3 regions of the Marinobacter nanhaiticus D15-8W genome follow, and region 1 is predicted to be linked to each of the others. Evidence: predicted binding sites of a transcription regulator. Region 1 holds the regulator's gene; each other region holds the start of a gene.
The links. The regulator FliA, encoded in region 1, starts transcription of late flagellar genes. The targets are predictions, from matches to a motif close to CTAAAGTTTNNNNNNNNNNNGCCGNTAA.
Positions count from the first base shown of each region.

Region 2: a site for FliA is predicted at 980-1,007, ahead of RE428_RS09470 (flagellar protein MotY). Genes of this name have one in related genera too.
Region 3: a site for FliA is predicted at 622-649, ahead of RE428_RS12375 (methyl-accepting chemotaxis protein). Genes of this name have one in related genera too.

Region 1 is NZ_AP028878.1:3,312,605-3,314,877, reverse strand. It holds gene RE428_RS14700 (MinD/ParA family protein) at 60-872, shown strand; gene RE428_RS14695 (RNA polymerase sigma factor FliA) at 962-1,699, shown strand; gene cheY (chemotaxis response regulator CheY) at 1,925-2,273, shown strand, end outside.
Region 2 is NZ_AP028878.1:2,099,590-2,101,862, reverse strand. It holds gene RE428_RS09470 (flagellar protein MotY) at 31-939, opposite strand; gene pyrC (dihydroorotase) at 1,108-2,148, shown strand; gene rnt (ribonuclease T) at 2,228-2,273, shown strand, end outside.
Region 3 is NZ_AP028878.1:2,772,912-2,775,184, reverse strand. It holds gene RE428_RS12380 (hypothetical protein) at 1-349, shown strand, start outside; gene RE428_RS12375 (methyl-accepting chemotaxis protein) at 836-2,273, shown strand, end outside.

The DNA.
Region 1 (2,273 bases):
GCTGGCTCATGGCCGGCAGTCAACAATCAACAATATCGTCGCGAGAGACCGTATCCGGCATGAGTAAACCACACCCGGTTCAGGTAATTGCCGTATCCGGCGGCAAGGGGGGCGTTGGCAAGAGCAACGTCTCAGTCAACCTGGCAATCGCCCTGGCCCAAATGGGGCGTCGTGTTGTCGTTCTGGACGCCGATCTGGGACTGGCCAACATCGACGTACTGCTGGGCATCACTGCGCATCACAACCTGGCTGACGTGCTGTCGGGCGAATGCGAGCTGCGGGAGGTCCTGGTGGATGGTCCTGGCGGCATCAAAATCGTGCCTGCCTCCTCCGGCACCCAGCGCATGACCCAGCTCACCGCTATGGAGCATGCGGGTCTGATCAATGCCTTCAGCGAGCTTGGCGATCAGATCGACGTACTGATCGTCGACACCGCGGCGGGGATTTCCGAGGGCGTCGTCAGTTTTCTCCGGGCCTCGCAGGAACTGTTGCTGGTAGTCTGCGACGAACCCACATCCATTACCGATTGCTACGCGCTCATCAAGCTGATGAACCGTGATTATGGCGTCAACCGTTTTCGCATCCTGGCCAACCAGGTCCGCAACGAGCAGGAAGGCAAGCATCTTTTCGGGAAGTTAACCCGCGTAACCGAGCGCTTCTTGGATGTTGCGCTACAATATGTGGGCATGGTTCCTTACGACGAAGCCGTCAAGAAAGCGGTACAGCGGCAGCGTGCCGTGCTCGATGCCTATCCGCGGGCCAAAGCGTCGCTAGCGATCAAGGCCTTGGCGCAGAAGGTCGACAACTGGCCGTTGCCGTCATCGCCCCGCGGTCACCTTGAATTCTTCGTCGAGCGTCTGGTGGAAGCCTGAGGCGTAACCGACTGACGGATTTGACGGTCATTTATTCTCTGGAGTCTCCGATAGAACCAAAGGCTCCCTGATTTGGGCAATCCGGATTCATGAAGTTGGCAAAAGGCCTGGGAATCTATCACCAAACCAGCGAACGCAAGGCCCATGACCTTGTCGAGCAGCATGCGCCGCTGGTTAAGAAAATCGCGCTGCATCTCCTGGCGCGTTTACCTGCCTCTGTGCAGCTGGAAGATCTCATGCAGGCCGGCATGATCGGGCTGCTGGAAGCTGCGCAGAAATACGAGGCGTCCAAGGGCGCATCGTTCGAAACCTACGCCGGTATCCGTATTCGGGGCGCCATCTTGGATGAGATCCGCAAGGGCGACTGGGTACCGCGTTCGGTTCACCGTAATTCCCGTCGTATCGCCCAGGCCATCAAGGCTGTAGAAGACCGGACCGGGCGCGAGGCCATCGACGCCGAGGTGGCTGACGAGCTAGACATGTCCCTTTCCGAATACCACGCCTGCCTGGCAGATTCTAACGGTGGCCGACTTTTTAGTCTCGATGAGCTAAATGAATCCGGCGAGGTGCCGATAAACGAAGAAGACGCTGTTCCTGATGCACCGTTCGAAGCGCTTTCGTCTGAAGGTTTCCGGCGCAGCCTGGCGGACGCGATCACCAGTTTGCCGGAGCGCGAGAAGCTGGTACTGAGTCTCTACTACCAGGAAGAGCTCAACCTGAAAGAGATCGGTGCAGTGATCGGCGTGAGCGAGAGTCGGGTCAGCCAGATCCATAGCCAGGCGGCGTTGCGCCTGAAAGCGCGGCTGAGCGGATGGCAGGCCGCCTGAGTAACCGGATCGCACACGCGTAACGTGCTCATACGTAAAGTGTAGTTTTTGGTAACGGGCGCTTTACAGATCGCGCCCAGCGGACAGAATAGGCAATGCTTCGAAAGTGCCAGGCTGGTGAAGTGCATCCGTGAGGTGGGAGGTGCCAGCTCCCATAGACGCACTACGCGGGTGGCCAGGGCCAAGAGTCGTTGCTATTCCCGGCATTAATGAGTGGAGGTCCAATTGGACAAGAACATGAAAATCCTGATCGTGGACGACTTTTCCACGATGCGGCGGATCATCAAGAATCTGCTTCGCGACCTGGGCTTTACCAATACCGACGAAGCGGATGATGGCAACACGGCGTTGCCGATGCTGAAAAGCGGCAAGTACGATTTCCTGGTGACCGACTGGAACATGCCCGGTATGTCCGGATTCGAGCTGTTACAGGCCGTTCGCGCCGACGACAGTCTTAAGAATCTACCGGTGCTTATGGTGACTGCGGAAGCCAAGCGCGACCAGATCGTTGCCGCGGCCCAGGCCGGGGTGAACGGTTACGTGGTTAAGCCGTTCACGGCGGCTGTCCTGAAGG
Region 2 (2,273 bases), 1.2 Mb from region 1:
GTCAGGGACGGCTGATGGTAGCGTTCGCGTCTACCCGTTGACCCGGGGATCCAACTCCGCGCCGGCTCGCTGGAGAGTACGGCGCTCCTCCCCTTGCCTCTCGAGCCTGACGGTCGTGCGACGATTATCCGAAGCACTTGAAGAGGCCGGATAACGCTCCCCGTGATAGCGCGTCACGATAAGCTCTTGGGAGAGCCCGTTCGCCGTCAGGTAATCGGTCACGGCATTGGCGCGTTGTTCTGAAAGCGTCCGGTTGTGAATGCGGCTGCCACTGCTATCGGTGTGCCCATCCACATAGATCTGGCTTATGGTGCTGTCCGCCTGGACAAACTGGATGATCAGGTCGAGGCGATCCAGGTCCGCATTGCTGAGTTCGGCGCTGTCCAGTTTGAAGCGAATGCGTGAGCGCTGGATCTGGTCATAGTTGACCGGCAACAGGCTTGCCGTGCACGTCCTATAATCGTTGAACGTCGCAGGGAAGTTGATATTGGACACACTGACCCGAACCGGCTGTGGCGAATAGCGGGCTTCACTGGTGACCGTCGGCGCCATACCGGACATCAACCCCTGCACCATTGCCATGGCCTGCGCAGTCTCAACGCTGACAGACCGACGGTCGTCAGTCACCTGCACCGCGCCCAACGGCCTTGGGGTGGCGCCAGGCCGCCAGCTGGGCGCCTCGATATTCAGCGATGCCCGACCGGTCTTCATGAGGCGGATGTCCGATTCCAGGAAGAACTTCAGATCTTCTCCCGCCCGATGCTGGAAAACTGCCCGTCCGTAGCCCGGCACCTCATGTGTCAGAGTGCAACTGAACACGGAGGATGCGAGATACCACTGGCTGTTTTCGATACCGGCACCAAAACTGGCGGCTTCACTGCCGACGGCAGGAATGCCGAGCAGCGGCAGGATCATAAGGGTTCGGATTGTCTGTCGCATCGCAGGGCCATCGGATTTGCGTAAGTTAGCGTCTTTACCCTTATCGGCATCGCCCGGCCAATCTTTAGTCCATCCGTACCAGAAATTGGGACTCGTCATCCGAAGCTCATGCCGCTTCTGGTATACTGCGCCGCAAACCGAATCACGCTTCAGGACGCAGGACGATCCATGACCACGACTTTGACGCTGACCCGCCCCGATGACTGGCACCTGCACGTTCGGGACGGCGAGGTCCTGGCCGATACCGTGCCGGCTACGGCCCGCTGCTTCCACCGCGCCATTATCATGCCCAATCTGGTACCGCCCGTGGTCAATGCCGAGCAGGCATTGGGCTATCGTCAAAGGATCCTTGATGCCCTGCCGGCAGATACATCGTTCGATCCGCTGATGACGCTCTACCTGACGGAACAGACGACGCCGGGCGACATCCGCGAAGCGAAGGATGCCGGCGTGGTTGCAGCCAAGCTCTACCCCGCTGGCGCCACGACCAATTCCGCGTCCGGTGTCACCGATCTCCGTAAGATCGACGATGTACTCGCCACCATGAGCGAGTGCGGCATGCTTTTTCTTGTCCATGGCGAAGTGACCGACAATGACATCGACATCTTCGACCGCGAGAAAGAATTCCTCGATCGGGTGCTGGCACCCACCCGGGAGCGTTTCCCGGAACTCAGGATCGTCCTGGAGCACATCACTACGGCCGATTCGGCGGAATTCGTGCGCAACAGCGACCGCAACCTTGGCGCGACTATTACGCCGCAGCATCTGCTGTACAACCGCAACCACATGCTGGTTGGTGGCATACGTCCGCATCTGTACTGCCTGCCGATCCTCAAGCGCCAGCGCCACCAGCAAGCGCTACAGGACGCCGTAGCCAGTGGCGACTCTCGCTTCTTCCTGGGTACAGATTCCGCACCCCACGACACCAGCCGAAAAGAGTCCGCATGTGGCTGTGCTGGCTGTTTTTCTGCCCCGGCTGCGATCGAGCTTTACGCCGAGGCTTTCGACGATCTGGGCGCACTCGACAAGCTCGAGGCCTTCGCCAGCTTCAACGGCCCCGATTTCTATGGCCTGCCGCGGAATACCGATACCATCACCCTGGTCCGGGAGCCCTGGACTCAAGCCGCATCACTGCCGATGGGCTCAGGTTCAATCACCCCGTTGCGCGCCGGCGAAGCGATTCGCTGGCGGCTTCAGGACCGGGCATAATCAAGCAAGCGTATAAGCAACTACCAGTCATCAACAGTAAGGGTATTCAGTGATCGAGGAAGAAAAGCCGACGTCTCCTATGGCCGCACGGTTCAGGGGGTTCCTGCCCGTAGTCGTCGACGTGG
Region 3 (2,273 bases), 540 kb from region 1:
CGATTCGCTCACCGAGCACCAGCGCACATCGATAAGCAATGTCTTGAAAACTGCCGGCGTAGAGTACGCGGCGCAATTCGTAGCCGATGCTGTCATCGAGATGATTGAACTCGAACGCGGCCAAAACGGCCTGAGCCGCAGCATCGGTCGCTTCGATGTTAACCAGTCGAATTTTGCAGATGTCGTCGATTTGCGCAGGTTCATCGAGGACTATCGACCGGGCGGCAAGTACGGAAAGGGCCTGGTTGATCCCTCAGACATCCAAGGCCGGTATTTTTTGGCAGGTGCTGGAATCATGGATCAGGTTGCCGTTAGGGCAGAGGAAACGTTTCTCTATACAGAGCGCTAACGTCCGGGTTTCGACAACGGGGTGGGCGTTGCGGACTTAAAGTCACTTACAATTGGTTCGGCCACGACACTCCACCGTTCACCTGCCTAATATCTACCATTCCACACGATACACCTGATGCCCGGGGTTCTCGATGTCTACCCATACGAGACGAACTATGTTCGGGCAAGCGACGCCAAATTTGAGGTATCGATGGCGTCTTGGTTAGGACCGCAAGGGAATAGGTGCCGGCCCTCTACGCAGTGAGCATCCCGCCCTCCCCAAAATAGTTGCTAAACCTTTCGTATCTAAAGCCGATATATTCGTTGGCTGGCCCGGGCGCTTGACTCGTCGGGAGCGAAATTGCGATCTGCGGTTGGCTAAAACTCAAAGCTTTTTGTCTTTACGGGGCCACCCATGTCCAAATTCTTTAGCAGTGTTGAACACAAGCTGCTCGGTGCCGCCGCACTGGGTTTCATACTCCTGGTAGCTGCCGCATCTTTCGCGTTGTCGAAAACCTGGGGCGCGGTAAAGGACTTTGATGCGCTACAGGAAGAGTTGTCTGGCGAGATGGGCGATTCGACCGATCTGCAACGTCGTTTTGCTGCGGAAACGTTAGCCTGGAAAAACTATCTCATCAGGGGTGAGGATATTGGGGCGCGGCGCGATTATTGGGAGCTGGTGGAGGACTCAAGGAAAGGGGTTGAAAAAAACATTCGCGAACTCGATGAGCAGTTCTCCGATGCCAAAGTTTCATCCGCGCTGCAAGGTTTCCATCGAGCTCACGGGACGATGGTGCAAATTATGGCCGAGGCTCGCACCAAGCTCGATAACAATGGCTTTGATGCTGACAGCGTGGATCGCGAACTGGAGGGGCTCACTGCGCCCGTCCGAGAAGCGCTCGCCGAACTCGTCCGAACTATAGAAGAGCGTGCAGCGGAAAAGGCAGCACTCACAGAGTCAGGCGCAGCTTCCCAACTGAAGATCGGCCTGGTCGCGATGGGCGTTGCAATCGTGCTATCGGCGGTGCTGCTTTTCTGGCTCGTGCGTCGAACAGTCACCGCTCCCTTAAAGACGGTTGTTAACGATCTCCAGCGCATGGCCAAGGGTGACTTTACGCGCCCGGTCACCCAGCGCTCCAACGATGAGGTGGGCTTGCTCGCGCGCAGTGCTGAGGAGTTACGCACCCAGCTCGGGGGTATGCTTGGGCGGTTACGTGACGCGTCCAATCAGGTCGCGTCGGCCGCAGAGGAACTTTCCACGGTGGCCCTGGAAACCGAGAGAGGCATCGACCGGCAGCGTGCAGAAACCGACCAGGCGGCGACCGCAATGAATCAGATGAGCGCCACCGTGCAAGAGGTTGCGCGTCACGCGGCCGAATCGGCGGTGACTTCGCAGGCCCTGAAAGACGGTACGGATAAAGGGCGCGAGACCATCGCCGGTAATGCAAGAGCCGTCAGCGCTATTGCAACTGCCATGGAAGAGGCGTTCGAAGTCATCCAGGAGCTCGATGGTCACGCGGCGGACATTGGCGAGGTGATCGATATCATCACCAGCATTGCGGACCAGACCAACTTGCTGGCGTTGAACGCTGCAATCGAGGCGGCCCGCGCCGGCGAAGCTGGTCGTGGTTTCTCGGTGGTGGCTGACGAAGTGCGCTCTTTGGCAAAGAAAACCCAGGAGTCGACCGACCGTATCGCTTCGACCATACAGAAAGTCCAGGCTGGCAGCGGGGCGGCCGTTGGGGCCATTGAAACCAGTCGCACCAGGACGGAAGAAGCCCGTCGCCAAGCTGAAGAAGCACGGCAGGCCTTGGAAGCCATTAGCGCTGGCATGGGCCAGATTACGGACCTCACGACGCAGATCGCTACAGCGACCGAGGAGCAGAATTCGGTTGCTGAGGAGATTAACCGCAATATCACGGGCGTTAGCGAAGTGGCTGCGC